DNA from 4 places in the Streptomyces sp. NPDC039736 genome. Region 1 is predicted to be linked to each of the others. Evidence: riboswitches for the same ligand, from Rfam matches in the RefSeq annotation. Region 1 holds a riboswitch; each other region holds the start of a gene.
The links. A riboswitch is a leader RNA that binds a small molecule or an ion and turns the genes downstream of it on or off. The one in region 1 is predicted to bind cobalamin.

Region 1 (7,239 bases):
TGCCGGTGTCCCTGCGGGTGGACGTGGAGCAGCAGCCGGACCCGGCCGTCGAGCGCGTCGCGTACTTCTGCGTGGCGGAGCTGCTCACCAACGTCGCCAAGCACAGCGGAGCGACCCGGGCGTCGGTGGACGTCCGCGTCGTGGGCGAGGAGCGCAGGGGGAAGAAGCCCTGGGGGAAGAAGCCCAGGATCAGGAAGCCCAAGGGGATGAAGCTGCGGATCACCGTCCACGACGACGGCGTCGGAGGCGCCGGGCTCGGCAGGGGCAGCGGGCTGTCGGGGCTGCGGGAGCGGCTGGCGGCGGTGGACGGCACGCTCGGCGTCGACAGCCCGGCCTCCGGCACGACCTCCGTCGTGCTGGAGATGCCGCTCCACCTCTGACGGCTTCAGCTCTGGCAGCTCCGCCTCTGACGGCTTCACCTCGGCCAGTGGGGGAGCGGCACGGTGAGGACGCCCCGGAGCAGGGGGGATGCGGACACGCGACAGCCCTGTGCCGTCACGGCGCGGTCCCGCGTCCCCCCGCCCCGGGGTGCGGCCCTCGGCTAGAAGTCGTCGTCGAAGCCGACCGTGCCCTCGACGGCCACCTGGTACGCGGAGACCCGGCGCTCGAAGAAGTTCGTCAGCTCCTGGACGCCCTGGAGCTCCATGAAGGAGAACGGGTTGGACGACCCGTACACCTTCGGGAAGCCGAGGCGCTCCAGGCGCTGGTCGGCGACGCACTCCAGGTACTCGCGCATGGACTCCGTGTTCATGCCCGGCAGTCCCTCGCCGCACAGGTCGCGGCCGAACTGGAGCTCCGCGGCGACCGCTTCCTTCAGCATGTCGGTGACCTGCTGCTCCAGCTCGTCGTCGAAGAGGTCCGGCTCCTCCTTGCGGACGGTGTCCACGACCTCGAACGCGAAGTTCATGTGCATGGTCTCGTCCCGGAAGACCCAGTTCGTCCCGGTCGCGAGGCCGTGCAGCAGGCCCCGCGAGCGGAACCAGTAGACGTACGCGAAGGCGCCATAGAAGAACAGGCCCTCGATGCACGCCGCGAAGCAGATCAGGTTGAGCAGGAAGCGGCGGCGGTCGGCCTTCGTCTCCAGGCGGTCGATCTTCTCGACCGAGTCCATCCACTTGAAGCAGAACTGCGCCTTCTCGCGGATGGAGGGGATCTCCTCGACCGCGTCGAAGGCCGCGGCGCGGTCGTCCGGGTCGGGGAGGTAGGTGTCCAGGAGCGTCAAGTAGAACTGGACGTGCACGGCCTCCTCGAAGAGCTGGCGGGAGAGGTACAGCCGCGCCTCGGGGGAGTTGATGTGCTTGTACAGGGTCAGCACGAGGTTGTTGGAGACGATCGAGTCGCCCGTGGCGAAGAACGCGACCAGGCGGCCGATCATGTGCTGCTCGCCCGGCGTCAGCTTCGCGAGGTCCGCGACGTCCGAGTGGAGGTCGACCTCCTCGACGGTCCAGGTGTTCTTGATCGCGTCCCGGTAGCGCTCGTAGAAGTCCGGGTAGCGCATCGGGCGCAGCGTCAGCTCGAAGCCGGGGTCGAGCAGGTTCTTTTCGCTGTTGGTGCTCATTACTGGCAGGCCTCGCAGGACTCGGGGTTTTCCAGGGAGCAGGCGAGCGCCTCGGCGTCGGTCGTCTGCTGCACGGGGAGGGGGACGGGGGCGGCGGCAGCGGTCTGCGAGCCGGCGGCGCGGGCGATCCGGGTGGCGGGGCGCGAGCGCAGGTAGTACGTCGTCTTCAGGCCCTTCTTCCAGGCGTACGCGTACATCGAGCTGAGCTTGCCGATGGTGGGCGTCTCCAGGAAGAGGTTGAGCGACTGGGACTGGTCGAGGTACGGGGTGCGGGCGGCGGCCATGTCGATCAGGCCGCGCTGCGGGATCTCCCAGGCGGTGCGGTAGAGGTCGCGGACCTCCTGGGGGATCCAGTTGAAGCCCTGGACCGAGCCCGACGCGTCGCGCAGCGCCTCACGGGTCTGGGCGTCCCAGACGCCGAGCTCCTTGAGGTCGCGCACCAGGTACGAGTTGACCTGGAGGAACTCGCCGGAGAGGGTCTCGCGCTTGAAGAGGTTGGAGACCTGCGGCTCGATGCACTCGTAGACGCCCGCGATGGAGGCGATGGTGGCCGTCGGGGCGATGGCCAGCAGGAGCGAGTTGCGCATGCCGGTCTTCGCGACGCGGGCGCGCAGCGCCTCCCAGCGCTCCGGCCAGGTGACCTCGACGCCGTAGTGGTCGGGGTGCAGGACGCCGCGCGCGGTGCGGGTCTTCTCCCAGGCGGGGAGGGGTCCGCTGCGCTCGGCGAGGTCGCAGGACGCCTCGTACGCGGCGAGCATGATCCGCTCGGCGATGCGGGTGGAGAGCGCCGCCGCCTCCGGGGAGTCGAAGGGGAGCTTCAGCTTGAAGAAGACGTCCTGGAGGCCCATCGCGCCCAGGCCGACCGGCCGCCAACGGGAGTTGGAGTTGCCGGCCTGCTCGGTCGGGTAGAAGTTGATGTCCACCACGCGGTCCAGGAAGGTGACGGCGGTGTGGACCGTCCGGTCCAGGCGGTCCCAGTCGATCTCGCCGCTGTCCAGGACGAAGGCGCCCATGTTGACCGAGCCGAGGTTGCAGACGGCCGTCTCGCCGTCATCGGTGACTTCGAGGATCTCGGTGCACAGGTTGGAGGAGTGGACCGTGTGGCCCGGCTCCGCCGTCTGGTTGGCGGTGCGGTTGGAGGCGTCCTTGAAGGTCATCCAGCCGTTGCCGGTCTGCGCGAGGGTGCGCATCATGCGACCGTACAGCTCGCGGGCCGGCAGGGACTTCTTGGCCAGGCCCTGCGCCTCCGCCCTGCGGTAGGCGGCGTCGAAGTCGTCGCCCCACAGGTCCACCAGCTCGGGGACGTCGGCGGGGGAGAACAGCGACCACTGGCCGTCCTGGTCCACGCGGCGCATGAACTCGTCCGGGATCCAGTGGGCGAGGTTGAGGTTGTGGGTGCGGCGGGCGTCCTCGCCGGTGTTGTCGCGGAGCTCCAGGAACTCCTCGATGTCCGCGTGCCAGGTCTCCAGGTAGACGGCGGCCGCGCCCTTGCGGCGGCCGCCCTGGTTGACGGCCGCGACGGAGGCGTCGAGCGTCTTCAGGAACGGGACGATGCCGTTGGAGTGGCCGTTGGTGCCGCGGATCAGGGAGCCGCGGGCGCGGATGCGCGAGTACGACAGACCGATGCCGCCGGCGTGCTTGGACAGGCGCGCGACCTGGTGGTAGCGGTCGTAGATCGAGTCCAGCTCGTCCATCGGGGAGTCGAGGAGGTAGCAGGACGACATCTGCGGGTGGCGGGTGCCGGAGTTGAAGAGCGTCGGCGAGGACGGCAGGTAGTCCAGGCGGCTCATCAGCCGGTACAGCGAGGCGACCTCGGCGAGAGCCCGCTCGCTGTCGTCCGCCGCCAGGCCGGAGGCCACGCGCAGCATGAAGTGCTGCGGGGTCTCGATCACCTGACGGGTGATGGGGTGGCGCAGCAGGTAGCGGCTGTAGACCGTGCGCAGGCCGAAGTACTCGAAGCGGTCGTCGCCCTCGAGGTCGATCAGCTCGTCCAGCGCCGCCGCGTGCTTGGCGACGAACTCGGCCGTGCGGTCCGCGATGAGCCCTTCGCGGTGGCCGACGGCGACGGACCCGGAGAAGCAGCCCACCCCCTGGGAGGCGGCCTCGTCCCGGATCGTACGGGCGAGCAGGCGCGCGGCGAGGCGCGAGTAGGCGGGGTCCTCGGAGATGAGCCCTGCGGCGGCCTCGGTGGCCAGCTCCCGGAGCTCGGCGGCGTCCGAGCGCGCGTTGCGCCCCCGCAGGGCGGCGGCGGCGACCCGGCCGGGGTCGGTGTCGGTGAGGTCGGCGGTCAGGTCGGTCAGGGTGCGCAGCAGCGCGGTGCCGGGGGCGTCCTGACTGTCCTGACTCTGCTCGGCGGTGGCCGGGTCGACTGGCGCGATGGTCACGTGGGGGCTCTCCCTCGCTCGGCGCGGGGCCACGGGGCAAAGCGGGGGCGCGCGAGCAGGCGTCCGCCCCGGAAGAAGGGCGCACGTCGCCTGGCGTCCACCGGCTCATCCTCGAAGCCCGGACGTATCGGAATCCGGTTCGGTCGAGCCGGATCACACCGTCGGCAGGTCCTCGGACTTGGCGGTACGCAAATGCGTACATGACACACCGTTGCGGGACAGTTCCGGATTCTCACCGGATTCCCCTGCGGCGACAGCGAGGACGAGCATACATGTGGTGGGTCCCCGTTGGGGAACCCACCACATGTTGTGTCGCGCGCCGTTGCGCTTCCCCCGCTAAAGGGGGTACGGGCCCCATTTCACCGGGGTCCTGAGCCTCCGCGCGCACCGGGCTGGAGCGCCAGTGCGTACGTCAGCAGGCCCAGTCCGGGCACCGGTTGCCAGTCCCGCTCGGGCGTCCGTACGAAGCCGAGGCGCTCGTAGATCCGGTGTGCCCCCAGCATCGTCGGCTGGGTCGACATCACCAGCCGGACGACCCCTTCCTCGGCCCGTGCGCGGGCGACACAGGCCCGCACGAGGCTCTCGCCCGCCCCGCGCCCCCGGGCCGCCCGTGCGACCGCGAGCATGCGGAACTCGGCTTCGCCGGGGACGCCGATGTCCTGGAGCGGGCTGCCCTGGGGAGCATAGGTGACGGTGCCCAGGAGGGTGTCGTCGGCGTCCACGGCGACCAGGAGGTCGGCCTTCGCGGCGCGGGAGGCGGCGTCGCGCAGGGTGGTCGCGTAGGTGTTGTCCTCGCCGCCGTCGAGGAGGCCGTCGTCGAGGTAGGCGCGGGCGGTGATCTCGCCCACGGCCGGGTATTCGGGGGGTTCCGCGATGCGGATGCGCATGTCCATGCCGGGCAGTGTGCAACGGCGGGGGCCCGGCGTCCCACCCCGTGTCGAGGGGCGGGACACCGGGCCGTACCGCGGTCGCTCCGACCGGTTCAGCAGCAGCGGAAGCCGTCGCGGGGGTCGCCCTCGCGGGCGTCGGTGCGGCTGCGCTCGAAGGCGCGGCGGGTCATGACCGCGGCGTCCGGGTCGTGCGCGCGGGCGTGGGCGACGTAGTGGTCGTACGCCGCCTCGCCGGTCACCTCGCGGACGTACCAGCGCAGCCGGGACAGCCAGTGCCGCAGCCCTGCCGTGCGCACCGCGCCCGTGGTCATACCGTGCTCTCCTCCTTGCGCGGGCGGCCGTCCGGGCCCAGGCCCGCGGCGGCCAGCTCGGCCTTCTCCTCCTTGGTGGCGAACAGGGAGGCCGGGGCGACGAGCTTCGACTCGACGTACGGGGTCTCGCTGAGCTCGACCCCGGCCGGGTTGCGGACCGCCTTCAGGCAGGCGCGGCAGGCCTCGAAGAGGACGACCAGGATCAGCACCGCGAACAGGACGGACAGGACGCCGTCGACCGTGGAGTTGGTGACGATGGTCTCCATCTGCTCGCGGTTCTTGGCGAGTCCGACCTTGTCGAGGCCCTTGTCGAGGGCGCTCTGGTAGACGTCGCGCTGGGCGAAGAAGCCCACCTTGGGGTCGGCGGAGAAGATCTTCTGCCAGCTCGCGGTGAGCGTGACCGCGACGTCCCACAGCAGCGGAGCGGCCGTCACCCAGGCGTACTTGAGACGCCCGGACTTGATGAGGAGGGTGGTGCAGACGGCGAGCGCCACGGCCGCCAGGAGCTGGTTGGCGATGCCGAACAGCGGGAAGAGCTGGTTGATGCCGCCGAGCGGGTCGTGCACGCCGACCCACAGGAAGTAGCCCCAGGCCAGGACGACGATCGCGCTGGCGATCCAGACGCCGGGCTTCCAGCTGACGTTCTTGAACGGCTTGTAGACGTTGCCCAGCATGTCCTGGAGCATGAAGCGGCCGACCCGGGTGCCCGCGTCCAGCGTCGTCAGGATGAACAGCGCCTCGAACATGATGGCGAAGTGGTACCAGAAGGCCTTCATCGCGGCCCCGCCGAAGGCCGCCGAGAAGATCTCGGACAGGCCCAGCGCGAAGGTCGGCGCACCGCCCGTGCGGTGCAGCAGGCTGGCCTCCTCGACGTCCTTGGCGGCCTGCGCCAACTGCTCGGGGGTGATGGTGAAGCCGAGGTTCCCGACCGCCTGCGAGGCCGCCTGGACGGTGTCGCCGACCACGCCCGCGGGCGCGTTGACGGCGAAGTAGAGGCCCGGGTCGATGATGCAGGCGGCGATCAGCGCCATGATCGCGACGAACGACTCGATCAGCATGGAGCCGTAGCCGATCGTGCGGATCTGGGTCTCCTTCTGGATCATCTTCGGGGTGGTGCCCGAGGAGATGAGGGAGTGGAACCCGGAGAGCGCGCCGCACGCGATGGTGATGAACACGAAGGGGAAGAGCGAGCCCGCGAAGACCGGACCGGTCCCGCTGGTCGCGAACTGCGTGATGCCGTCCATCTTCAGCGTCGGCAGCGCGATCAGCACGCCCACCGCGAGCAGCGCGATCGTGCCGACCTTCATGAACGTCGACAGGTAGTCGCGCGGCGCGAGCAGCAGCCACACCGGGAGCACCGAGGCGAGGAACCCGTAGACCACCATCCAGATGACCAGCGTGCCCGGCTCCAGCGTGAAGGTCTCCGCCCAGGAGGACTCGGCGACCCAGCCGCCCGCGACGATCGCGAGCAGCAGCAGCGCGACGCCGATCAACGACACCTCGGTGACCCGGCCGGGCCGCAGGATGCGCAGGTAGACGCCCATGAAGAGGGCGATCGGGATGGTCATGCCGATGGAGAAGACGCCCCAGGGGGACTCCGCCAGCGCGTTCACGATGATCAGTGCGAGCACCGCGAGCAGGATGATCATGATGGCGAACACGGCGATCAGCGCCGCCGCGCCGCCGACCGGGCCGATCTCGTCCCGGGCGATCTGGCCGAGCGAACGGCCGTTGCGACGCGTCGAGAAGAACAGCGTCACCATGTCCTGCACCGCGCCCGCGAAGATCACGCCCGCGACGATCCAGATGGTGCCCGGCAGGTACCCCATCTGGGCCGCCAGCACCGGCCCGACCAGCGGGCCCGCGCCCGCGATGGCCGCGAAGTGGTGGCCGAAGAGCACCCGGCGGTCGGTGGGGTGGAAGTCCACGCCGTCGTCGTTGAGTTCGGCCGGGGTGGCGCGGGTCTTGTCGACCTTCAGTACGCGGTGGGCGATGAACTTGGAGTAGAAGCGGTAGGCGATGGCGTACGAGCCGAGGGCCGCGGCCAGCATCCACACGGCCGAGACGTCCTCGCCGCGGGAGAGCGCGAGCACCGC
Region 2 (7,239 bases), on a different contig from region 1:
GCGTCCAGATCGGCCCGCAGCTTCGCCAGCCCCTCGCGGGTGCGCCGCTGCGCGGCCAGCCGGAAGGTCAACGTGTCCAGTGCGGACCGCACTTCGTCGATGTCGGCGATGTCGGTCGGGGTGAACTCCCGCACCACCGCCCACGTACGCGGCCGGGGCGTCACGAGCCCCTCGTTCACCAGGGCCTTGAGCGCGTCCCGGATCGGCAGCCGGCTCACCCCGAGCTCGGCGGCGAGCTCACGCTCGACGAGCTTGCTGCCGGGCGGCCGCACCCCGTCGAGGATGTCGTCGCGCAGTTGCCGGGTGACCCGATCCGACTCGGGCTCGAAGCCTTCAGAACCTGCCATGCGGCACATCTTCTCATCAGGCGGTTGTCGCTTCGTACGAACGCTCGCCCCGGCCCGCCCGCACTCCTCCGCGAGCGCGCTCACACGTCCCGGCGGCGCACGACGACCACCGCGAGCACGACGGAGGCCGACGGCCGGCCTCCGTGTTCACGGTGCCGGACCAGGACGGCCCCACCTCTTCCCGACCACCCCTTGACCCTGCATGGTCCAGACCAATAGCGTCCGCTCATGCGACGAAGACTCCTGAAAGGGTCGGCCCTCGTGGCCGCCGCCTGCGTCACTTCGCTCCTCGCCACCCTGGCCCCCTCCGCCTCCGCCGCCCCAGCGGCTCCCGACGCTCCACCGGCCGCCCAGCAGGCCGGGCACGGCGACCGGCCCGCCCTCCGCCGGGTCGGCTACTTCACCCAGTGGGGTGTCTACGGCCGCGACTACCAGGTCCAGGACCTGGACACCAGCGGCACCGCCGCCCGCCTCACCCACCTCAACTACGCCTTCGGCAACGTCGACAAGAGCGGCAAGTGCTTCCTCACGCCGGTCCCCGGTGAGAGCGATCCGTGGGCCGACTACCAGCGCCCGCTGGACGCCGCGAACTCCGTCGACGGAACAGCCGACACCGACACCCAGGCACTCGCCGGGAACTTCAACCAGATCAAGGAGCTGAAGGCCAAGCACCGGGGCCTGAAGGCGATGATCTCGCTGGGTGGTTGGAGCTGGTCGACCCACTTCTCCGATGCCGCCCTCACCCCCGCCTCCCGCAAGGCCCTCGTCACCTCCTGCATCGACCTGTACATCAAGGGCAACCTGCCCAAGGACGGGGCGCGCGGCGGCGACGGCGCGGCCGAGGGCGTCTTCGACGGCATCGACCTCGACTGGGAGTGGCCGGGCTCCGAGGGCGACGCCGACACGGTCTACCGCCCCGAGGACAAGCAGAACTTCACCGCGCTGGTACGGGAGTTCCGCAGCCAGCTCGACGCGCTCGGCAAGCAGAGGCGCACGCACTACGAACTCTCCGCCTTCGTGCCGACCGCCGACGCCAAGATCGACGCCGGTTTCGAGGTCCGCAAGATCATGAAGGACTTCGACTTCGTCAACCTCCAGGGTTACGACTTCCACGTCAGCGGCGAGAAGAAGACCGCCCAGCAGTCGGCCCTCTTCGCCCGGAACGACTTCAGCGTGCACGGCACGGTCCAGTCCTGGCTGAAGCGCGGCGCACCGGCCCGCAAGCTGGTCGTCGGCATGCCGTTCTACGGGCAGGGCTGGACCGGCGTCACCGGCGGCGGCGACGGCCTCGGCCAGCCCGCCGCCGGCCCCGCCCCCGCCACGTGGGCAGCGGGCTACGCGGACTACAAGGAGCTGAAGCCCCTCGTGCAGGCCGGGAAGTTCAAGGTCCACCGCGATCTGCTCGGCGGTCACGCCTGGCTCTTCGACGGCACCACCCTGTGGACGTACGACGACCCGCTGGTCCTCGCCGCCAAGGGCGCGTACGTACGGGCCCGGGGCCTGGGCGGCGTGATGGCCTGGTCGCTGGACGCGGACACCGCGGACGGCGAGCTCTACCGGGCGCTGGACCGGGGCCTCGGCCGGCGCTGACCGTACGCGGGGCCGGGGGTGCGCTCCCGACCGGGGACGCGCTCCCGGCCCCGGCGGTGTGCTCCCGACCGGGGACACGCCCCGGCCCCGGCGGTGTGCTCCCCGGCCCGAGCGCACCCCCGGCCCGGGAGGTCTCCTGACCGAGGGGGCGTGCCCCCGTGTCCCACGTCACGGTCCGGAAGGCGGACTCCGGGTCCCGGCGCACCCCTCCCGCCCCCTATCGTGGCCCGTGCAACTGGTTCGCCCTGCCCGCCAGGCAGCGGCGTCGCAAGAGGGAACCCGGTGGGAATCCGGGACTGCCCCGCAGCGGTGAGTGGGAACGAACGCCGTCATACGCACTGGGTCCGCACGGACCTGGGAAGCGACGGCCAGTAGGAATCCGCCGGAGTTCCGGTGGGTGTGCCCGCGAGTCCGAAGACCTGCCCGTTGCCCGCACGCGACCCGCTCGCGTGCGGACATCCCGGTGACCTCGTGGGCGGGTCGGCGTACAGATCAGGCGGAACGGCCGCTCCCCGCAAGGGAGTCGGCGGCCCGCCCGGTTCGTCGTCCCTTCGCGTCCGCGTCCCGTCGCCGGGGTGCTCAGGAGTCATCTCGCGAAGGAGATTTCCGTGACACCGAAGTCCGCAGCCGCGGCAGCACGCGCCACCGTGTACGGCTACCCCCGCCAGGGCGGGAACCGTGAGCTCAAGAGGGCCGTCGAGGGGTACTGGAAGGGCCGGGTCACCGCCGACGCCCTCCGGGCGACCGCGGCCGACCTGCGCCGTACGACATGGGAGCAGTTGGCCGGGGCCGGCCTCCACGAGGTGCCGACCGGCGACTTCTCGTACTACGACCACGTCCTGGACACCAGCGTCATGGTCGGCGCCGTCCCGGCACGCCACCGCGCGGCCGTCGACGCCGACCCCCTCGACGGGTACTTCGCGATGGCGCGCGGGAACCAGGACGTGGCCCCCCTGGAAATGACCAAGTGGTTCGACACCAACTACCACTACCTGGTGCCCGAGCTGGGCCCGGACACGGTCTTCACCGCCGACTCGTCCCAGCAGGTCGGCGCGCTGACGGAGGCCCTCGCGCTCGGCCACACCGCCCGGCCCGTGCTGGTCGGCCCGGTGACGTACCTCCTCCTGGCGAAGCCCGCCCCGGGCGTCGCCGCCGGCTTCGAGCCGCTGACCCTGCTGGACCGGCTGCTGCCCGTGTACGCCGAGGTGCTGGCCGACCTGCGGGCCGCCGGGGCCACCTGGGTGCAGCTCGACGAACCCGCCCTCGTCCAGGACCGCACCCCGGCCGAACTGAACGCCGCCGCCCGCGCCTACCGCGACCTGGGCACGCTCACCGACCGCCCGCAACTCCTCGTCGCCTCCTACTTCGACCGGCTCGGCGACGCCCTGCCGGTGCTCGCCAAGGCCCCGGTCGAGGGCCTGGCGCTGGACTTCACCGGTCCCGCCGCCGCCAACCTGGAGGCGCTCGCCGCCGTGGGCGGGCTGCCGGGCAAGCGGCTGGTCGCGGGCGTCGTCGACGGCCGCAACATCTGGATCAACGACTACGAGAAGTCCCTCGCCACCCTCGGCACGCTCCTCGGCCTGGCCGAGTGCGTCGACGTGGCCGCCTCCTGCTCGCTGCTGCACGTCCCCGTCGACGCGGCGGCCGAGCGGGACGTCGACCCGCAGGTGCTGCGCTGGCTCGCCTTCGCACGGCAGAAGACGGCGGAGGTCGTCACCCTGGCGAAGGGCCTCGCCCGGGGCACCGGCAGCATCACCGCCGAACTCGCCCGCAACCGGGCCGACTTGGCCTCCCGGGCCAACTCCCCCATCACCCGCGACCCGGCCGTACGGGCCCGGGTCGCCGCCGTGACGGACGCGGACGGCCGCCGCTCGGCACCGTACGAGCAGCGGTCCTCCGCCCAGCGCGCCGCACTCGGCCTCCCCCTCCTCCCCACCACCACGATCGGCTCCTTCCCGCAGACCGCCGAACTGCGCACCGCACGGGCCGACCTGCGGGCCGGCCGCATCGACGCGGCGGCCTACGAGGAGCGGATCAAGGCCGAGATCCGCGACGTCCTGGCCTTCCAGGAGAAGGCGGGCCTCGACGTCCTGGTGCACGGCGAGCCCGAACGCAACGACATGGTCCAGTACTTCGCCGAACGGCTGACGGGGTACCTGGCCACCCAGCACGGCTGGGTCCAGTCCTACGGCACCCGCTACGTCCGCCCGCCGGTCCTGGCCGGTGACATCTCGCGCCCCGAGCCGATGACGGTGCGCTGGACCTCGTACGCGAACTCCCTCACCGACCGCCCGGTGAAGGGCATGCTGACCGGCCCGGTGACGATGCTCGCCTGGTCGTTCGTACGGGACGACCAGCCGCTCGGCGACACGGCCCGGCAGGTCGCTCTCGCCCTGCGCGACGAGGTCGACGACCTGGAGGCGGCCGGCACTTCGGTCATCCAGGTCGACGAGCCCGCCCTGCGCGAGACGCTGCCGCTGCGCGCCGCCGACCGCGCCGGGTACCTGGCCTGGGCGACGGAGTCCTTCCGGCTCACCACCGGCGGGGTGCGCCCGGAGACCCAGATCCACACGCACATGTGCTACGCCGAGTTCGGTGACATCGTGCAGGCCATCGACGACCTGGACGCGGACGTCATCAGCCTGGAGGCGGCCCGCTCGCACATGCAGGTGGCGCGCGAGCTGGCCGCGCACGGCTATCCGCGCGAGGCCGGTCCCGGCGTCTACGACATCCACTCCCCGCGCATTCCCTCCGCCGAGGAGGCGGCGGCCCTGCTGCGCAAGGGACTTGAGGCGATCCCGCCGCAGCGGCTGTGGGTCAACCCGGACTGCGGCCTGAAGACCCGCGGCTGGCCGGAGACGCGCGCTTCCCTGGAGAACCTGGTGGCGGCGGCCAGGACCGTGCGCGACGAACTGCGTTAGCAGTTCATGCAGTTGGGGGGAGGGGCGGGGTCACTCCGCCTCTCCCCCGTGGGCCGGGAGGCCGGTGGCGCCGCCCGGCGGGTGCGGGCGCACGTCCGCGGCCGGCAGGGTCGCGCAGTCCGCCCGGGCGGCGGGACTCAGCAGAGGCGCGAACCGGGTGAATAGAGAGCGGAGTTGGGCCCCGTGACGGGCACGGAAGGCGGCGTCGACGCAGATGATGTCGAGTTCGTTGGCGGCGGTGAGCTCGGCAAAGTCCCGCTTCTCCTGGAGCGCGGGGAGCCGGGAGAGGCCGGTGAAGCGGTCCGTGAAGGGCGAGTCGGGGAGGGCCAGCACGGGGTACACGGCCCGGCGGTCGCAGCTCGCGTAGAAGTGGACGAGGGCTTCGGCCTCGGGGCCGATCGCGGCCCGCAGGCGGTCGCGTTCGCCGAGCGGGAGAAGGGCCGGGGCGAAGCCGTCGGTGCCGTAGGAGGCGTGACAGAGGCCGGCGAGCTGGAGAGCGGGCCGGGCACCCCAGTCGGCGAGTCGCCGGCGCACCCGGTCGAGGTGGGCGAGGAGGGTGCCGCCGGGGTGCGCGAGGGCGTCGGCGCCGAGGTCGCGGAGGAGGCGGGTGGCCAGGTCCACGCGGGTGCCGGGGTGCACCGGGGCGACGGGCTCCACGGGGGTCGTCGGTTCCACGGGCAAGCCCCTCTCCGTACAACGGCGCACGTCCGCGGGCGCGGCGGGCGGTCGGCACCCGGCTGGCCCCGCCCACCGTCTGGAACAGCGCGCGGAGCCTGGCCGGGTTGCCGCCTCGGGCCCTGAGAAGGATCGTCCCGCGCCCCCAACGCCCAGTCAATCCTAGGGTTTTCTTGCCCGTTCCCAAGCGCTAGCTTGGGTTCCCATGACCCTCGACGACCTCCGCGTCTTCGTCGCCGTGTGCCGCAGCGGCAGCCTCAGCGCCGTCGCCCGCGAACTGTCCTGCACGCAGTCCGCGGTGAGCCAGCACGTCAAGCGCCTGGAACGGGAGACGGGCCTCGCCCTCCTCGAACGTCTGCCGCGCGGCGTGGTGCCCACCCCCGCCGGGCAGCTCCTCAGCGGGGCGGCGGCAGGGGGGCTGGGCGACATCGACCTCGCCCTCCGCCGACTGCGCGAGCTGGCCCAGGGCGAGGGCGGTTCGATACGGATCACCACGGGCGCGACGACGGTCCGGCACTTCATGTCGGAGGCGGTGGTCGGCTTCCGCCGTCAATTCCCGCAGGTGAGGCTGGAGTTCAGGACGGCGACGTCCAGCCGCGCCTGCTTCGACGCGCTCCTGGCGGGTGGCCTGGACCTGGCCTGGATCACCCTGGGCGACCCCGTCCGGGGCATCGAGCAGCGCCCGGTCGTCGAACTCCCCTGGGTACTGGCCGTCGCCGCCGACGACCCCCTGGCCGCCACGTCCCGCATCGGGCCGGCGGAATGGGCGGACGTACGACTGATCGCGCTCCCCGAGAACGCGACCTCGCGCTCCCGGCTGGACTCCTGGTTCGCGGCGTCCGGCATCGAGCCGACCTCGGACACCAGTGTCGCCGACTGGGACACGGCGATCCTGCTCGCCGAACTGGGCCTGGGCCACGCCGTGGTCCCCGACCTGCCGGCGTGGCACGGTCCCGCACACCCCGGGCTGCGCCTGATCCCGCTGCCGGAGCTGCCTCCGCTGTGGACCGGCTGGGCGGTGCGCCGCTGGGCGACGCTGCCACCGACGGCCCGGTCCTTCGCGGCCACGGTCGAGGAGAGCTGCGGGCGGACGTTCCCGGCCGGGGGCGGCCCGGCCCGCTCCTAACCGGCCGCCTCGGGACCCGCCTGCCCCGCGTGCCCCAGCAGGAACTCGGTCGCCCGCGCGATGGCCTCCGCCGAGGTGACGTGCACGGCCTCGGACTCCTCCTCGGTGCGGTCCGCGCCGGTGGCGGTGTACCACCAGGCGTCGGCGTCCGGGTCGTGGTGGATGACGGCGCTGCCGCCCGCGTAGGCGAGCGGGACCGACTCGCCCGCGGCGCGCTTCACCACCGCGTGGGGCCACTTCAGCCGCGCCGACTGCCGCTTCAGCCCGCCCCAGGCGGCACCGAGTTGGACGTACGTCGCACCGCTCCGCCCGGCGGCGGTGGCCGCGCTCTCCGCCAGCCGGTCGACGGACCGCTTGGCCTCGTACAGCGACCGCAGCACCGCGAGCTGCACATCGGGCGCGGCCATGAGCACCGGGTCGAAGTCCTTGCCCGCGGCCCGGTAGGCGGCAGCGCGCGTCGAGATGCTCTGCGCGAGCGCGCGGACGGCGTCGAGCACCCTGTCGTCCATGGCCAGCGAGTCGTCGAGTGTGGGCTCATCCCAGGCGGGCACGACCTGGGCGGTCACGGCAGCCCAGAAGC
Region 3 (7,239 bases), on a different contig from region 1:
GCGACCGTGTCCACCTGCGCCTCGGTGAGCAGAGAGGGGGTCAGGCCCGGGACTCCGGAGGCGGCGAGCCAGACCTGGCACATCCACTCCAGTTGGGCCGTGCGGTCGTAGGCCTGGGCGAGCGTGGCTCCGTACGTGAGGGTCCCGTGGTTCTGGAGCAGGCACCCCGTGCGGTCGCGCAGGGCGCGGCGGACGTTGTCGGCCAGCTCCCTCGTCCCGTACGTCGCGTAGGCCGCCGTGCGGACCTGGCCGCCCAGGGCCGCCGCCATGTAGTGCACCAGGGGCAGCCGGTCCACGAGCGTCGAGACCGCGGTGGCGTGCACCGCGTGGGTGTGCACGACGGCCCGGGCGTCGGTGTCCTCGTACACCGCGAGGTGCATGGGCAGCTCGCTGGTGGGGACGAGGTGCCCGAGCACCTGGCGGCCCGTACGGTCGACGCCGGTCACGTCGTCGGGGGCGAGCCGTTCGTAGGGCACGCCGCTCGGGGTGACCAGGATCAGGTCCTCGCCGGCCCGCACCGAGACGTTCCCCGAGGTCCCCACGACCAGCCCGTCGGTCACCGACCGGCGGGCCGTGTCCACCAGGTCCCGCCATGCCGCCGCCACCGCGTCCGTCACCCGTGTCGTCATGGCGGGCATCCTGCCAGCCGGGCGGCGCGCCGCGGCCGGGCGGCCCGGACTCCGCGGGCCCGTCCCGTCCGGCGACGGGCGCGGTGCGCGGTCCGCCCGTCGGGTGACCAGGATCTCTTCGAGGGGTCGCGCGGCGGGCCGAGGGCCCTGCCGCGCGGTTGACGCCCCGGCCGGGTCCGGTCGCCCCTAGGGCCGCACCGCCGTCGGGGTGAAAAGCGGAACGGCGGCACGGCGTTTCGAGTCACCGTGCCGCCCCGCCCAGTTCATCTTCCGTTCACTCAGGTTGCTTACGGTCCAACAGCCACTGACCTCAAACGATTGCCTGGGTAAATGGAACACATCACGCTCCTTCTCGGAATCGTGATCGTGACCGCTCTCGTGTTCGACTTCACGAACGGTTTCCACGACACTGCCAACGCGATGGCGACCACCATCTCGACCGGCGCTCTCAAGCCCAAGACGGCGGTGGCCATGTCCGCCGTGCTCAACCTCGTCGGTGCCTTCCTCTCCGTGGAGGTCGCCAAGACGATCTCCGGCGGGCTCATCAACGAGAGCGGCATCACCACCGAAGTGATCTTCGCGGCCCTGGTCGGCGCGATCCTCTGGAACCTGTTGACCTGGCTGATCGGCCTGCCGTCCAGTTCCTCCCACGCACTCTTCGGCGGCCTCATCGGCGCCACCCTGATGTCGGTGGGCGCCTCCGGCGTCAACGGCAGCGTCGTCATCACCAAGGTGCTGCTGCCCGCGGTCGCCGCGCCGATCGTCGCCGGTCTCGCCGCCTACCTCGCCACGAAGCTCACCTTCAAGCTGGCGTCCAGGACCGACGAGAAGGCCACCGCCAAGGGCTACCGGGCGGGCCAGATCGCCTCCGCCGGCCTCGTCTCCCTCGCGCACGGCACCAACGACGCGCAGAAGACCATGGGTGTCATCACCCTGGCCCTGGTCACCGGCAACGTGCTGGCCCCCGGCTCGAACCCGCCGATGTGGGTCATCGTCTCGGCCGGCGTCGCCATCGCGCTCGGCACCTACCTCGGCGGCTGGCGCATCATCCGCACCATGGGCAAGGGCCTCACCGACCTCCGGCCGCCGCAGGGCTTCGCCGCCCAGACCGGCGCCGCGACGGTCATCCTGGCCTCCTCGCACCTCGGCTTCTCCCTCTCCACCACCCAGGTCTGCTCCGGCGCCGTGATGGGCTCGGGTCTCGCGCCCAAGGGCGGGGTGGTCCGCTGGTCGACCGCGACCCGGATGTTCGTCGCCTGGGGCCTGACCCTGCCGGCCGCCGGCGCGGTCGCCGCGGCCGCCGAGTTCCTCACCGGTCAGGGCACGTGGGGCGTCACCGCCGTCGCGATCCTGCTGGTCGCGGGCTCCGGTGCGATCTGGATGCTGTCGCGCCGCAAGCCGGTCGACCACACCAACGTCACGGCCGACGACCTCGGCGGCGCGGCCGCCCCGGCCGCCGAGCCCGCGGGTGTCGTCACCACCGCGATGGCCGCGGTCACCCCGCCGCCCGCCGGCCTCCTCCCGGCCGGGACCACCCACACGGTCACCGGCGACCTGAAGGCAACCCTCCACTCCCCCACCGCCGACCCGGCCCGCCCGGCCGCATCGGTCTAAGGACACACGCGACATGAACATCGACTGGGCAGCTCTCGGCACCGTGTTCGGTGTCAGCCTCGTGGCCACCGTCTCCCTGGTGGGCCTGTTCACCCTCGGCATCGTGGGCCTCTCCAAGCAGACCGCGGCCGCCGCCACGGGCGGCTCCGCCCCGGTCGCCCGCACGGGCGCGTACGCCTGCTTCGCGCTGTGCGGCGCGGCCGTCGCGTACGGCATCTTCCTGATCGTCTCCTGACAACCCGCGGGGCCCGTCCGCCCCGCCCCCCGACGCCGGAGCAGCCGGCGGGGCCGCCGGTCTTCCGGCCCCGCCGGCTGTCGGCCGTTCCGGATCGGTGCCCGCCCCCCGCCTCCCGCAGGTCAACCCTAGGTTGACGGCTGTTCGTGGGGCGTGGTGGACTGCCGGAGCCATTACGGCGGCATGGAGAGGAAGCCGGTGCGAATCCGGCGCGGTCCCGCCACTGTCACGGCCGACCCGACGAGGGTCGTGCCGAAGCCAGGAACTCCCAGCCGCTCGTCACCTCCAACCAGGGCGCGGACCCTGAGTTAAGGACTCGTCGCCATGCCCGGCTGCGGTACCCGCGGTTGCGTCGCCGTGCCCCCGTACGCGTTCGCGCTCGGCGCGGCCCTCGGGATGGCCTGCGACGCCGTGTTCGGCGACCCGCGCCGGGGACATCCGGTCGCCCTCTTCGGACGTGCCGCGGCCGCCGTCGAACGGGTGCTGTGGCGGGACGACCGGGCGCGGGGCGCGGCGCACACCCTGGTCTGCGTGGGCGGAGCGGCCGCAGTCGCCGCCGTGGCCTCCCGTCTCGTACGCCGCCGCCCCGCCGCGTCCGTCGCGCTGACCGCCGCCGCCACCTGGGCCGTCGTCGGGGGCACGTCGCTGGGGCGCGAGGCCAGGGCGATCGGCGGGGCGCTGGCCGCCGGGGACCTGGAACTGGCCCGGGAGCGGCTGCCGCACCTGTGCGGGCGCGACCCGCAGGCCCTGGACGGGCAGCAGCTCGCCCGGGCGGTCGTGGAGTCCGTCGCCGAGAACACCTCGGACGCGGTGGTGGGCGCGCTGGTGTGGGGTGCGGTCGGCGGTGTGCCCGGGCTTGTCGCGTTCCGGGCGGTGAACACGCTGGACGCGATGGTCGGGCACAAGTCGGCCCGCCACCGCAGGTACGGGTGGGCCTCGGCCCGGCTCGACGACGTGGCCGGCTGGCCCGGCGCGCGCCTGACGGCGGCGCTCGCGGTGCTCGCCGGGGACGACGCCCGGGGCGCGGTCAGGGCCTGGCGCGCCGACGCCGCCGCGCACCCCAGCCCCAACGCGGGCCCCGTCGAGGCGTCCTTCGCGGGCGCGCTGGGCGTGCGGCTCGGCGGAACGCTGTCGTACGCGGGGCGGGTGGAGCACCGGGCGGTGCTGAACGGGGAGCGCGGGCGTCCGGTGGACGTGCCCGACATCGAACGTGCGGTGCGGCTGTCGCGCCGGGTGGGCGTGCTGGCGCTGGCCGCGTGTGCGGCGGGGCGGCTGGCGTTCTCGTACGCGAAGGGACGGAACGCATGAGTGGCGGCGGACTGCTGGTCGCGGGGACCACGTCGGACGCGGGCAAGAGCGTCGTCACCGCGGGCATCTGCCGGTGGCTGGTGCGCCGGGGGGTGAAGGTGGCCCCGTTCAAGGCGCAGAACATGTCGCTGAACTCGTTCGTGACGCGGGAGGGCGCGGAGATCGGGCGCGCCCAGGCGATGCAGGCGCAGGCGGCGCGCGTCGAGCCGACGGCGCTGATGAATCCGGTGCTGCTGAAGCCGGGGAGCGACAGGTCCAGTCAGGTGGTGCTGCTCGGCAGGCCGGTGGGCGAGATGAGCGCGCGCGGCTTCTTCGGCACGGCGGGCGGCACGACGTACGGCAAGGGCGTGCAGGGCGGGCACCGGGAGGCGCTGCTCGGCACGGTCACGGAGTGCCTGGCGGAGCTGCGCGGTCAGTACGACGCGGTGATCTGCGAGGGGGCGGGCAGCCCGGCGGAGATCAATCTGCGGCGGACGGACATCGTCAACATGGGGATCGCGCGGGCCGCGGACTTCCCGGTGGTGGTGGTCGGGGACATCGACCGGGGCGGGGTCTTCGCGTCGTTCTTCGGCACGACGGCGCTGCTGGCGAAGGAGGACCAGCGGCTGGTCGCGGGGTACTTGGTGAACAAGTTCCGGGGTGACGTGTCCCTGCTGGAGCCCGGGCTCGACATGCTGGAGGACCTGACGGGGCGCAGGACGTACGGCGTGCTGCCCTTCGCGCACGGGCTCGGCATCGACGAGGAGGACGGGCTGCGGGTGTCCCTGCGGGGCGCGGTCCGGGAGTCCGTGGTCGCGCCGCCGGTCGGCGAGGACGTGCTGCGGGTCGCGGTGTGCGCGGTGCCGCTGATGTCGAACTTCACGGACGTGGACGCGCTCGCCGCGGAGCCGGGCGTGGTGGTGCGCTTCGTGGACCGGGCGGAGGAGCTGGCGGACGCGGACCTGGTGGTCGTGCCGGGGACGCGCGGGACGGTTCGCGCGCTGGAGTGGCTGCGGGAACGCGGGCTCGCCGACGCGCTGGCGCGGCGGGCCGCGGCGGGGCTGCCCGTACTGGGGATCTGCGGCGGGTTCCAGGCGCTGGGCGAGCTGATCGAGGACGAGGTCGAGTCGAAGGCCGGGGTGGTCGAGGGGCTGGGGCTGCTGCCGGTACGGGTGCGGTTCGCGCGGGAGAAGACCCTGGCGCGGCCGGTGGGCTCGGCGCTGGGCGAGGCCGTGGAGGGGTACGAGATCCACCACGGGGTGGCCGAAGTGCTGGGCGGGGAGGCCTTCCTGGACGGCTGCCGGGTGGGGGCCGTGTGGGGCACCCACTGGCACGGGTCGCTGGAGAGCGACGCCTTCCGGCGGGCCTTCCTGCGGGAGGTCGCGGCGGCGGCGGGACGGCGGTTCGTGCCGGCCGCCGACACGAGCTTCGCGGGGTTGCGCGAGGAGCAGTTGGACCGGCTGGGGGATCTGATCGAGGAGCACGCGGACACGGAGGGGCTGTGGCGGCTGATCGAGTCCGGCGCGCCGGCGGGACTGCCGTTCGTGCCGCCGGGGGTACGGGGGTGAGCCGCGCCCGGGCGGGGGACGGCTGCCCGCATGACATGCCGTCAGGGGCGCGGAGAACCGCGCGACCAGCCGGGACGCACCCGTACATGACCGAGGCCGCCCGCCGCCCGCGGGAAGCCGACCGACCGACGATGGAGACCGTATGAGTACCCCGTACCCCTTTACCGCGATCGTCGGGCAGGACGACCTGCGGCTCGGGCTGCTGCTCAACGCCGTGTCGCCCGCCGTCGGCGGCGTCCTCGTACGCGGCGAGAAGGGCACCGCGAAGTCGACCGCCGTCCGCGCGCTGGCCGCGCTGATGCCGCGGGTGCACGTGGTGGAGGGGTGCCGGTTCTCGTGCGACCCGGCCGCCCCCGACCCGGCGTGTCCCGACGGTCCCCACGAGGCCGGGGACGGCGTGTCGCGCGCCGCCCGCACGGTCGAGCTGCCCGTCGGGGCCTCCGAGGACCGGCTCGTCGGGGCCCTCGACATCGAGCGGGCGCTCAGCGAGGGCGTGAAGGCGTTCGAGCCGGGCCTGCTGGCGGACGCGCATCGCGGCATCCTCTACGTCGACGAGGTCAACCTCCTCCACGACCACCTGGTCGACCTCCTGCTCGACGCCGCCGCCATGGGCGCCTCGTACGTCGAGCGCGAAGGCGTCTCCGTGCGGCACGCCGCGCGGTTCCTGCTGGTGGGGACCATGAACCCCGAAGAGGGCGAGCTGCGGCCGCAGTTGCTGGACCGGTTCGGGCTGACCGTCGAGGTCGCCGCGTCCCGCGACACCGACCAGCGGGTGGAGGTCGTGCGGCGCAGGCTCGCGTACGACGACGACCCGGCGGCCTTCGCCGCGAAGTGGGCCGGCGAGGAGGCCGACCTGCGGGAGCGGATCGCGGCCGCCCGCGCGCTCCTCCCCCAGGTGCGGCTCGGCGACGACGCACTGCGCCAGATCGCCGCGACCTGCGCCGCCTTCGAGGTCGACGGGATGCGGGCCGACATCGTGATGGCCCGTACGGCGACCGCGCTGGCGGCCTGGGCGGGGCGTGAGGACGTACAGGAGGAGGACGTACGGCAGGCCGCGCTGCTCGCGCTGCCGCACCGCCGCCGGCGCAACCCCTTCGACGCGCCCGGCCTCGACGAGGACAAGCTCGACGAGACGCTGGAGCAGAACAGCCCCCCGGAGCCCCCCGAGGGCGGCAACGACGACGACCCGGACCCCGGTCCCGACGGCCCCGGAGGCGGCGGCCTGCCCCCGCAGGACGACGCGCCCGACACGCCCGAGGCCGGTGCGCCGGAGGCCCCCGACACGCCCGAGGCGCCGCAGGAGCAGCCCGCCCTCTCCGGCGGGAGCAGCGCCGAGCAGCCCGCCGCCAAGGCCGCCGAGCCGTTCCGCACGAAGATGCTGAGCGTGCCGGGCCTGGGCGAGGGCGCGGCCGGACGCCGCTCCCGGGCGCGCACCGAGCACGGCCGTACGACGGGCGCCGTGCGCCCGCAAGGCGCCCTGACCAAGCTGCACTTGGCGGCGACCGTGCAGGCCGCCGCCCCGCACCAGCACGCGCGCGGACGCGCCGGGCGCGGTCTGGTCGTGCGCCGGGACGATCTGCGGCAGGCGACCCGGGAGGGCCGCGAGGGGAATCTGGTGCTGTTCGTCGTGGACGCGTCCGGGTCGATGGCGGCGCGGCAGCGGATGAGCGCGGTGAAGGGCGCGGTGCTCTCGCTGCTGCTCGACGCCTACCAGCGGCGGGACAAGGTCGGCCTGGTCACCTTCCGGGGCAAGGAGGCGGAGGTCGCGCTTCCGCCGACCTCCTCCGTGGACGCGGCGGCGGCCCGGCTGGAGCTGCTGCCGACCGGCGGGCGCACCCCGCTGGCCGCCGGGCTGCTGAAGGCGCACGAGGTGCTGCGGGTGGAGCGGCTGCGCGACCCCTCGCGG
Region 4 (7,239 bases), on a different contig from region 1:
GGTGAGCTTGTCGTACATCCAGTCGGCGACCACGCCGGTCGTCGCGTCGTACCCGAAGAGGTAGTCGACGGTGGCGGCGAGCTCGAAGGCGCCCTTGTAGCCGTGGCGGCGCATCGCCTCGATCCACTTGGGGTTGACGACGCGGGCGCGGAAGACCCGCGAGGTCTCCTCGACCAGGGTGCGGGTGCGGACCGTCTCCGGGCGGGTGGAGTCGCCGATGTACGCCTCGGGGGCCTTGCCCTTGAGGGCGCGCACGGTGGCGACCATGCCGCCGTGGTACTGGAAGTAGTCGTCCGAGTCGGCGATGTCGTGCTCGCGGGTGTCGGTGTTCTTCGCCGCGACCTCGATGCGCTTGTACGCCGTCTCCATCTCCTCGCGCGCCGGACGCCCGTCGAGCTCGCGGCCGTAGGCGTAGCCGCCCCAGACCGTGTAGACCTCGGCGAGGTCGGCGTCGGTGCGCCAGTCGCGGGAGTCGATGAGCTGGAGCAGGCCCGCGCCGTACGTTCCCGGGCGGGAGCCGAAGATGCGGGTGGTGGCGCGGCGTTCGTCACCGTGCTCGGCGAGGTCGGCCTGGGTGTGCGCCCGTACGTAGTTGACCTCGGCCGGCTCGTCCAGCGAGGCGGCGAGGCGCACCGCGTCGTCCAGCAGGCCGATGGTGTGCGGGAACGCGTCGCGGAAGAAGCCCGAGATGCGCAGGGTGACGTCGACGCGGGGACGGCCCAGCTCCTCGGCGGGGATGGCCTCCAGGCCGGTGACGCGGCGCGAGGCGTCGTCCCAGACGGGGCGTATGCCCAGCAGCGCGAAGGCTTCGGCGATGTCGTCGCCGGCGGTGCGCATGGCGCTGGTGCCCCAGAGGGACAGGCCCACGGAGGTCGGCCATTCGCCGTTGTCGGCCCGGTAGCGCTGGAGGAGGGAGTCCGCGAGGGCCTGGCCGGTCTCCCAGGCCAGCTTGGAGGGCACGGCCTTGGGGTCGACGGAGTAGAAGTTGCGGCCGGTCGGCAGGACGTTGACCAGGCCGCGCAGCGGGGAGCCGGAGGGGCCCGCCGGGACGAAGCCGCCGTTCAGTCCGTGGACGGCGTGGGTGAGTTCGTCGGTGGTGGCGGCCAGGCGCGGCACGACCTCGCGGGCGGCGAAGTCGAGGATGTCGGCGACGGCGGCCGGGTGTCCTTCGGCGACGCCCGCCACGGCCTCCGGGGCCCAGTCCGCGTCCTCCATGGCCTGGACCAGGCCGCGGGCCTGCTCCTCGACCGTGTCCGCGTCGGTGCGCTTCGCCGCCGACTCGTCCAGGCCGAGGGCCTCGCGCAGGCCGGGCAGCGACGCCGTGCCGCCCCAGATCTGGCGGGCGCGCAGGATCGCCAGGACCAGGTTGACGCGGGCCTCCCCGGCGGGGGCGCCGCCGAGGACGTGCAGGCCGTCGCGGATCTGGACGTCCTTGATCTCGCAGAGCCAGCCGTCGAGATGCATGATGAAGTCGTCGAAGCCCTCGTCCTCGGGCCGGTTCTCGATGCCGAGGTCGTGGTCGAGCTTCGCGGCCTGGATGAGCGTCCAGATCTGGGCGCGGATCGCGGGCAGCTTCGCCGGGTCCATGGCCGCGATCTGGGCGTGCTCGTCGAGGAGTTGTTCCAGGCGGGCGATGTCGCCGTAGCTGTCGGCGCGGGCCATCGGCGGCACCAGGTGGTCGATCAGGGTGGCGTGCACCCGGCGCTTGGCCTGGGTGCCCTCGCCCGGGTCGTTGACCAGGAACGGGTAGATCAGGGGGAGGTCGCCGAGGGCGGCGTCGGGGCCGCAGGCGGCGGACAGGCCCGCGTTCTTGCCGGGCAGCCACTCCAGGTTGCCGTGCTTGCCGAGGTGGACCATCGCGTCGGCGCCGAAGCCGTTGTCGGCGGCGGACGCGGCGATCCAGCGGTAGGCGGCCAGGTAGTGGTGCGAGGGCGGCAGGTCCGGGTCGTGGTAGATCGCGATCGGGTTCTCGCCGAAGCCGCGCGGCGGCTGGATGAGGACGAGGAGGTTCCCGAACCGCAGGGCGGCGAGCACGATGTCGCCCTCCGGGTTGGCGGACCGGTCCACGAACATCTCGCCCGGGGCGGGGCCCCAGTGCCGCTCCACGGACTCGCGCAGCTCGGCGGGCAGGGTGGCGAACCAGCGCCGGTAGTCGGCGGCCGGGATGCGCACGGGGTTGCGGGCGAGCTGCTCCTCGGTGAGCCACTCCTGGTCGTGGCCGCCGGCCTCGATGAGGGCGTAGATCAGCTCGTCGCCGTCGCCGGACACCAGGCCGGGGATCTCCTGCGTGCCGAAGTCGTACCCCTCCTCCTGCAGGCGGCGCAGCAGGGCGACCGCGCTGGCGGGGGTGTCGAGGCCGACCGCGTTGCCGATCCGGGAGTGCTTGGTCGGGTACGCGGACAGGACCAGCGCGAGCTTCTTCTCGGCGTTGGGGATGTGCCGCAGCCGGGCGTGGCGCACGGCGATCCCGGCGACGCGGGCGGCGCGCTCGGGGTCGGCGACGTACGACGGCAGGCCGTCCTCGTCGATCTCCTTGAAGGAGAACGGGACGGTGATCAGGCGGCCGTCGAACTCGGGGACGGCGATCTGGGTGGCGGCGTCCAGCGGGGAGACGCCCTCGTCGTTCTCCTCCCAGGCGGCGCGCGGGCTGGTGAGGCACAGCGCCTGGAGGATCGGGACGTCGAGGCCGGTGAGGGCGCCCGCGTCCCAGGACTCGTCGTCGCCGCCCGCGGAGGCCTCGGCGGGGCGGGTGCCGCCGGCCGCGAGCACGGTGGTGACGATGGCGTCGGCGGCGCGCAGCTCCTCGATGAGCTCCGGCTCCGGGGTGCGCAGGGACGCGACGTACAGCGGCAGCGGGCGGGCCCCGGCCGCCTCGATCTCGCCGCACAGGGCGTCGATGAAGGCGGTGTTGCCGCTCATGTGGTGGGCGCGGTAGTAGAGCACCGCGACGGTCGGGCCCTCGACGTCCTCGCGGGCGGTGCGCTCCAGGGGGCCCCAGGAGGGCGCCGGCGCGGGCGACTCGAAGCCGTGGCCGGTGAGCAGCACGGTGTCGGAGAGGAACCGGGCGAGCTGCTCCAGGTTGGCGGGGCCGCCGTGCGCCAGGTAGGCGTGCGCCTCGGCGGCGATGCCGACGGGGACGGTGGAGGCGGCCATGAGCTGGGCGTCGGGGGCCTGTTCGCCGGTGAGGACGACGACGGGGCGGCCGGTGGCGAGGACCTGGTCGAGACCCTCCTGCCAGGCGCGGACGCCGCCGAGGAGGCGCACCACGACGAGGTCGGTGCCCTCCAGGAGGGCGGGCAGGTCCGCCAGGTCGAGGCGGGAGGGGTTGGCGTAGCGGTAGCTGACCGGTCCGTCCGAGGAACGGGCGCTGAGCAGGTCGGTGTCGGACGTCGACAGGAGCAGGATCATGCGGCGTCGGGCCTTCCTCGGGGTGTCCACGCCCCGGGCGGTGTTCGGACTGCTCGAACCAGGTCGAGAAGCTACGGAAGGGAGTTCCTGACTCGCCCGGCCTGGGGCCGGGCTCACAGTGGCGGGACCGCGCCGGAATCGCACCGGGCTTCCTCCCCTGTCGCCTTTCGGTGGCGACTGCCGCCCTGGCGGGCGACGGCGACGGACCGCAGGGTCCGCCACCAGGCATATTAGGCGTACCGGTCAAGGCCCCGGCACCCGGCGGTCGAACAGGAGTCGGCCTCGGGTCGGTATGCTCGCCGCCATGCCCCCGTCCCCCTCTTCGCCGTCGGCCTCCGGTGCGAACTCCGCGCGCACCCGTGGTGACGCGTGCCCCGGGTCCCTGCGGCTGCACCGCGCGGACGACGGAGCGCTGGCGCGGGTGCGGCTGCCCGGCGGCGTCCTGACCGCGGAGCAGGCCGACGTGCTCGGGAAGTTGGCCGGGGAGCTCGGCGAGGGTGACATTCACCTCACTTCCCGGGGCAACGCGCAACTGCGTGCGCTGCCCGCCGACTGCGGCGGTGAACTCGCGCGGCGGCTCGGCGAGTCGGGGCTGCTGCCGTCCGCGCGGCACGAGCGGGTGCGCAACCTGGTGGCGTCGCCGCTGTCGGGCCTGGACGGCCGGGGGAACGCCGATGTGGGGCCGTGGCTGGCGGAGTTGGACGCGCTCCTGTGCGCGAGCGGGCGGGCCGTCGCCCTGTCCGGCCGGTTCCTGTTCGCGCTGGACGACGGGCGTGGTGACGTGGACGCGCTCGGGGCGGACGTGACGCTGCTCGCGCAGGGTGACGGTGACGCGCTGCTGCGTGTCGGCGCTGCCGCCGACGCGGTGCGCGTCCCGGGCGCGTGGGCGGCCCGTGCGGCCCTGGTGGCTGCCGAAACCTTTCTGGACAGTGCGCCGGACGCGGGCACCTGGCGGGTCGCCGAGCTGCCGGCGGGCCCGGACGTCCTGCTGGCACAGGTGGCGCGGAAGCTGGCTGCCGCCCCTGCGCGGACACCGGGCGCGGTCCTGGCGGGTGCGGCCCGCACCCCGGCACCGGCACGGCCGCGCGAGGCCGCCGCGCCCGGGTTCGGCGTCGTCACCGGGGGTGCGCCCGGTGCGGCGGCACTGTCGGTGGGGGTGCCCCTGGGACGTGTCGCCGCCGCACAGTGGCGGCTGCTGGCCGACACCGCGCGCAGCCAGGGAGACGGCACGCTGCGCCTGACGCCGTGGCGCGGGGTCGTCGTGCCGGGGGTCGCCCCCGGGCGGGCCGCCGCGCTGCTCGACGCCCTGGGCCGCGCCGGGCTGGTCACCGGCCCCGGCTCGCCCTGGAGCGGCGTCGGGGCGTGCATCGGACGGCCCGGCTGCGCGAAGTCGCTGTCCGACGTGCGGGCCCTGGCGGGGGCCGCCGTGGGCCCCGTGGGAACGCTTCCTGTCTACTGGTCGGGCTGCGCGCGCCGGTGCGGGCACCCGCACGGCGACCGGGTCGACGTCGTGGCCACCGCCGAGGGGCACGAGGTGTCCGTCGTGCGCGGTGCGTCCCGCACCGCCCCCGTCGTGGTCACGGACCGGTCGCTGCCCGCCGCCGTGGCCGCCGCCCGCGGCTGATCCACCCCGGTACTCCGTCTTTTCCCCATGCCCGTCCGCAGACCGTCCGCAGAAGAGAGCGACAGCACAGTGCACCAGTACGAGAAGGACGGACCGGCGATCTACCGCCAGTCCTTCGCCACGATCCGCGCCGAGGCGGATCTGGCGGGCCTGCCCGCCGACGTCAGCCAGGTCGCGGTCCGCATGATCCACGCCTGCGGCATGGTCGACCTCGTGCGCGACATCGGCTTCAGCCCGAACGTGGTGGCCGACGCCCGGGCCGCGCTGCGCGCCGGTGCGCCGATCCTGTGCGACGTGCAGATGGTCGCCAGCGGGGTCACCCGCAAGCGGCTGCCCGCCGGCAACGACGTGGTGTGCACCCTGTCGGACCCCTCGGTGCCGGACCTGGCGAAGGAGCTGGGGACGACGCGCAGTGCCGCCGCCATGGAGCTGTGGCGGGACCGTCTGGAGGGCTCCGTCGTCGCCGTCGGCAACGCGCCGACCTCGCTGTTCCGGCTGCTGGAGATGATCGAGGCGGGTGCGCCGCGTCCGGCGGCCGTCATCGGCGTGCCGGTCGGGTTCGTGGGCGCCGCCGAGTCGAAGGACGCCCTGGCGGCGCACGCCTCCGGTCTTGAGCACCTGGTCGTGCGCGGCCGGCGCGGCGGCAGCGCGATCGCCGCCGCCGCCCTCAACGCGATCGCCAGCGAGGAAGAGTGAGCGTGAGCGAGCAGAGCACGGGACGGCTGTACGGCGTCGGGCTGGGCCCGGGCGATCCGTCCCTGATGACGGTGCGCGCCGTCGAGGTCATCGCCGGAGCCGACGTGGTGGCGTACCACAGCGCCCGGCACGGGCGGTCGATCGCCCGGTCCATCGCGGCGAAGCACCTGCGCGCGGACCACATCGAGGAACCGCTGGTCTACCCCGTCACCACGGAGACCACCGACCACCCGGGCGGCTACCGGGCGGCCATGGAGGAGTTCTACGAACAGGCCGCGGCCCGGCTGGCCACGCACCTGGAGGCCGGGCGCACCGTCGCGGTGCTCGCGGAGGGCGACCCGCTCTTCTACGGCTCGTACATGCACATGCACAAGCGGCTCGCGGACCGCTTCCCCACCGAGGTGATCCCCGGGGTCACGTCGGTGAGCGCCGCCGCCGCCCGGCTGGGCACCCCGCTCGTGGAGGGCGAGGAGGTGCTGACGATCCTGCCAGGCACGCTGCCCGAGGAGGAGCTGACGGCACGGCTCGCCGCCACGGACACGGCGGTGGTGATGAAGCTGGGGCGCACGTTCCCGGCCGTGCGCGGCGCGTTCGAGGCGTCGGGGCGGCTGGCCGAGGCCCGCTACGTCGAGCGCGCGACCATGGACGGCGAGCGCACCGGCGACCTGGCGGACGTGGACGCCGGCTCGGTGCCCTACTTCGCGGTCGCCGTGCTGCCGAGCCGGATCGGTTCGGCGCACACCGCGCAGCCGGTGGAACCCAGCGCGGGTGACGGCGAGGTCGTCGTGGTCGGCACCGGCCCGGCCGGGCCGCTGTGGCTGACGCCCGAGACGCGCGGCGCGCTGGCCGCCGCCGACGACCTGGTCGGGTACACGACGTATCTGGACCGGGTGCCGGTGCGGCCGGGCCAGGTGCGGCACGGCTCCGACAACAAGGTCGAGTCGGAGCGCGCCGAGTTCGCGCTGGACCTGGCCCGTCGCGGGCGTCGGGTGGCCGTGGTGTCGGGCGGCGACCCGGGGGTGTTCGCCATGGCCACGGCGGTCCTGGAGGTCGCGTCGCAGGAGGAGTACGCGGAGGTTCCGGTACGGGTCCTGCCGGGCGTGACGGCCGCCAACGCGGCGGCCGCCCGGGCCGGTGCGCCGCTGGGGCACGACTACGCGACGATCTCGCTGTCGGACCGGCTGAAGCCGTGGGAGGTCATCGCGGAGCGGCTGCGGGCGGCGGTGTCGGCGGACCTGGTGCTGGCGCTGTACAACCCGGGCTCGCGCAGCCGGACCTGGCAGGTGGGCAAGGCCAAGGACCTGCTGCTGGAGCACCGTTCGCCGGACACCCCGGTGGTGCTCGGGCGGGACGTGGGCGGTCCGGCGGAGAGCGTGCGCACGGTGCGGCTCGGCGACCTGGTGCCGGAGGAGGTCGACATGCGGACCATCCTGCTGGTCGGGTCCTCGCAGACGCGGTGGGTGCGGCGGGGCTCCGGCGGCGAGCAGGTGGTCTGGACGCCGCGGCGGTAT

Region 2: linked by a shared signal. The riboswitch ahead of metE (5-methyltetrahydropteroyltriglutamate--homocysteine S-methyltransferase) and the one ahead of ACZ56L_RS21715 (ribonucleoside-diphosphate reductase subunit alpha) in region 1 are both predicted to bind cobalamin.
Region 3: linked by a shared signal. The riboswitch ahead of ACZ56L_RS16995 (cobalamin biosynthesis protein) and the one ahead of ACZ56L_RS21715 (ribonucleoside-diphosphate reductase subunit alpha) in region 1 are both predicted to bind cobalamin.
Region 4: linked by a shared signal. The riboswitch ahead of cobN (cobaltochelatase subunit CobN) and the one ahead of ACZ56L_RS21715 (ribonucleoside-diphosphate reductase subunit alpha) in region 1 are both predicted to bind cobalamin.

The regions. Positions count from the first base shown of each region.
Region 1 is NZ_JBVIUQ010000006.1:496,472-503,710, forward strand. It holds gene ACZ56L_RS21705 (sensor histidine kinase) at 1-380, shown strand, start outside; gene ACZ56L_RS21710 (ribonucleotide-diphosphate reductase subunit beta) at 542-1,558, opposite strand; gene ACZ56L_RS21715 (ribonucleoside-diphosphate reductase subunit alpha) at 1,558-3,942, opposite strand; cobalamin riboswitch at 4,089-4,212, opposite strand; gene ACZ56L_RS21720 (GNAT family N-acetyltransferase) at 4,302-4,835, opposite strand; gene ACZ56L_RS21725 (YbdD/YjiX family protein) at 4,925-5,143, opposite strand; gene ACZ56L_RS21730 (carbon starvation CstA family protein) at 5,140-7,239, opposite strand, start outside.
Region 2 is NZ_JBVIUQ010000003.1:132,542-139,780, forward strand. It holds gene ACZ56L_RS10020 (GntR family transcriptional regulator) at 1-347, opposite strand, end outside; gene ACZ56L_RS10025 (glycoside hydrolase family 18 protein) at 576-1,937, shown strand; cobalamin riboswitch at 2,157-2,378, shown strand; gene metE (5-methyltetrahydropteroyltriglutamate--homocysteine S-methyltransferase) at 2,546-4,858, shown strand; gene ACZ56L_RS10035 (DUF6817 domain-containing protein) at 4,889-5,473, opposite strand; gene ACZ56L_RS10040 (LysR family transcriptional regulator) at 5,739-6,659, shown strand; gene ACZ56L_RS10045 (hypothetical protein) at 6,656-7,239, opposite strand, start outside.
Region 3 is NZ_JBVIUQ010000005.1:66,619-73,857, forward strand. It holds gene ACZ56L_RS16980 (class II aldolase/adducin family protein) at 1-638, opposite strand, end outside; gene ACZ56L_RS16985 (inorganic phosphate transporter) at 960-2,243, shown strand; gene ACZ56L_RS16990 (hypothetical protein) at 2,257-2,478, shown strand; cobalamin riboswitch at 2,619-2,766, shown strand; gene ACZ56L_RS16995 (cobalamin biosynthesis protein) at 2,803-3,786, shown strand; gene ACZ56L_RS17000 (cobyric acid synthase) at 3,783-5,333, shown strand; gene ACZ56L_RS17005 (putative cobaltochelatase) at 5,476-7,239, shown strand, end outside.
Region 4 is NZ_JBVIUQ010000009.1:225,473-232,711, forward strand. It holds gene cobN (cobaltochelatase subunit CobN) at 1-3,408, opposite strand, end outside; cobalamin riboswitch at 3,475-3,600, opposite strand; gene cobG (precorrin-3B synthase) at 3,701-5,032, shown strand; gene ACZ56L_RS27205 (precorrin-8X methylmutase) at 5,102-5,728, shown strand; gene ACZ56L_RS27210 (precorrin-2 C(20)-methyltransferase) at 5,725-7,239, shown strand, end outside.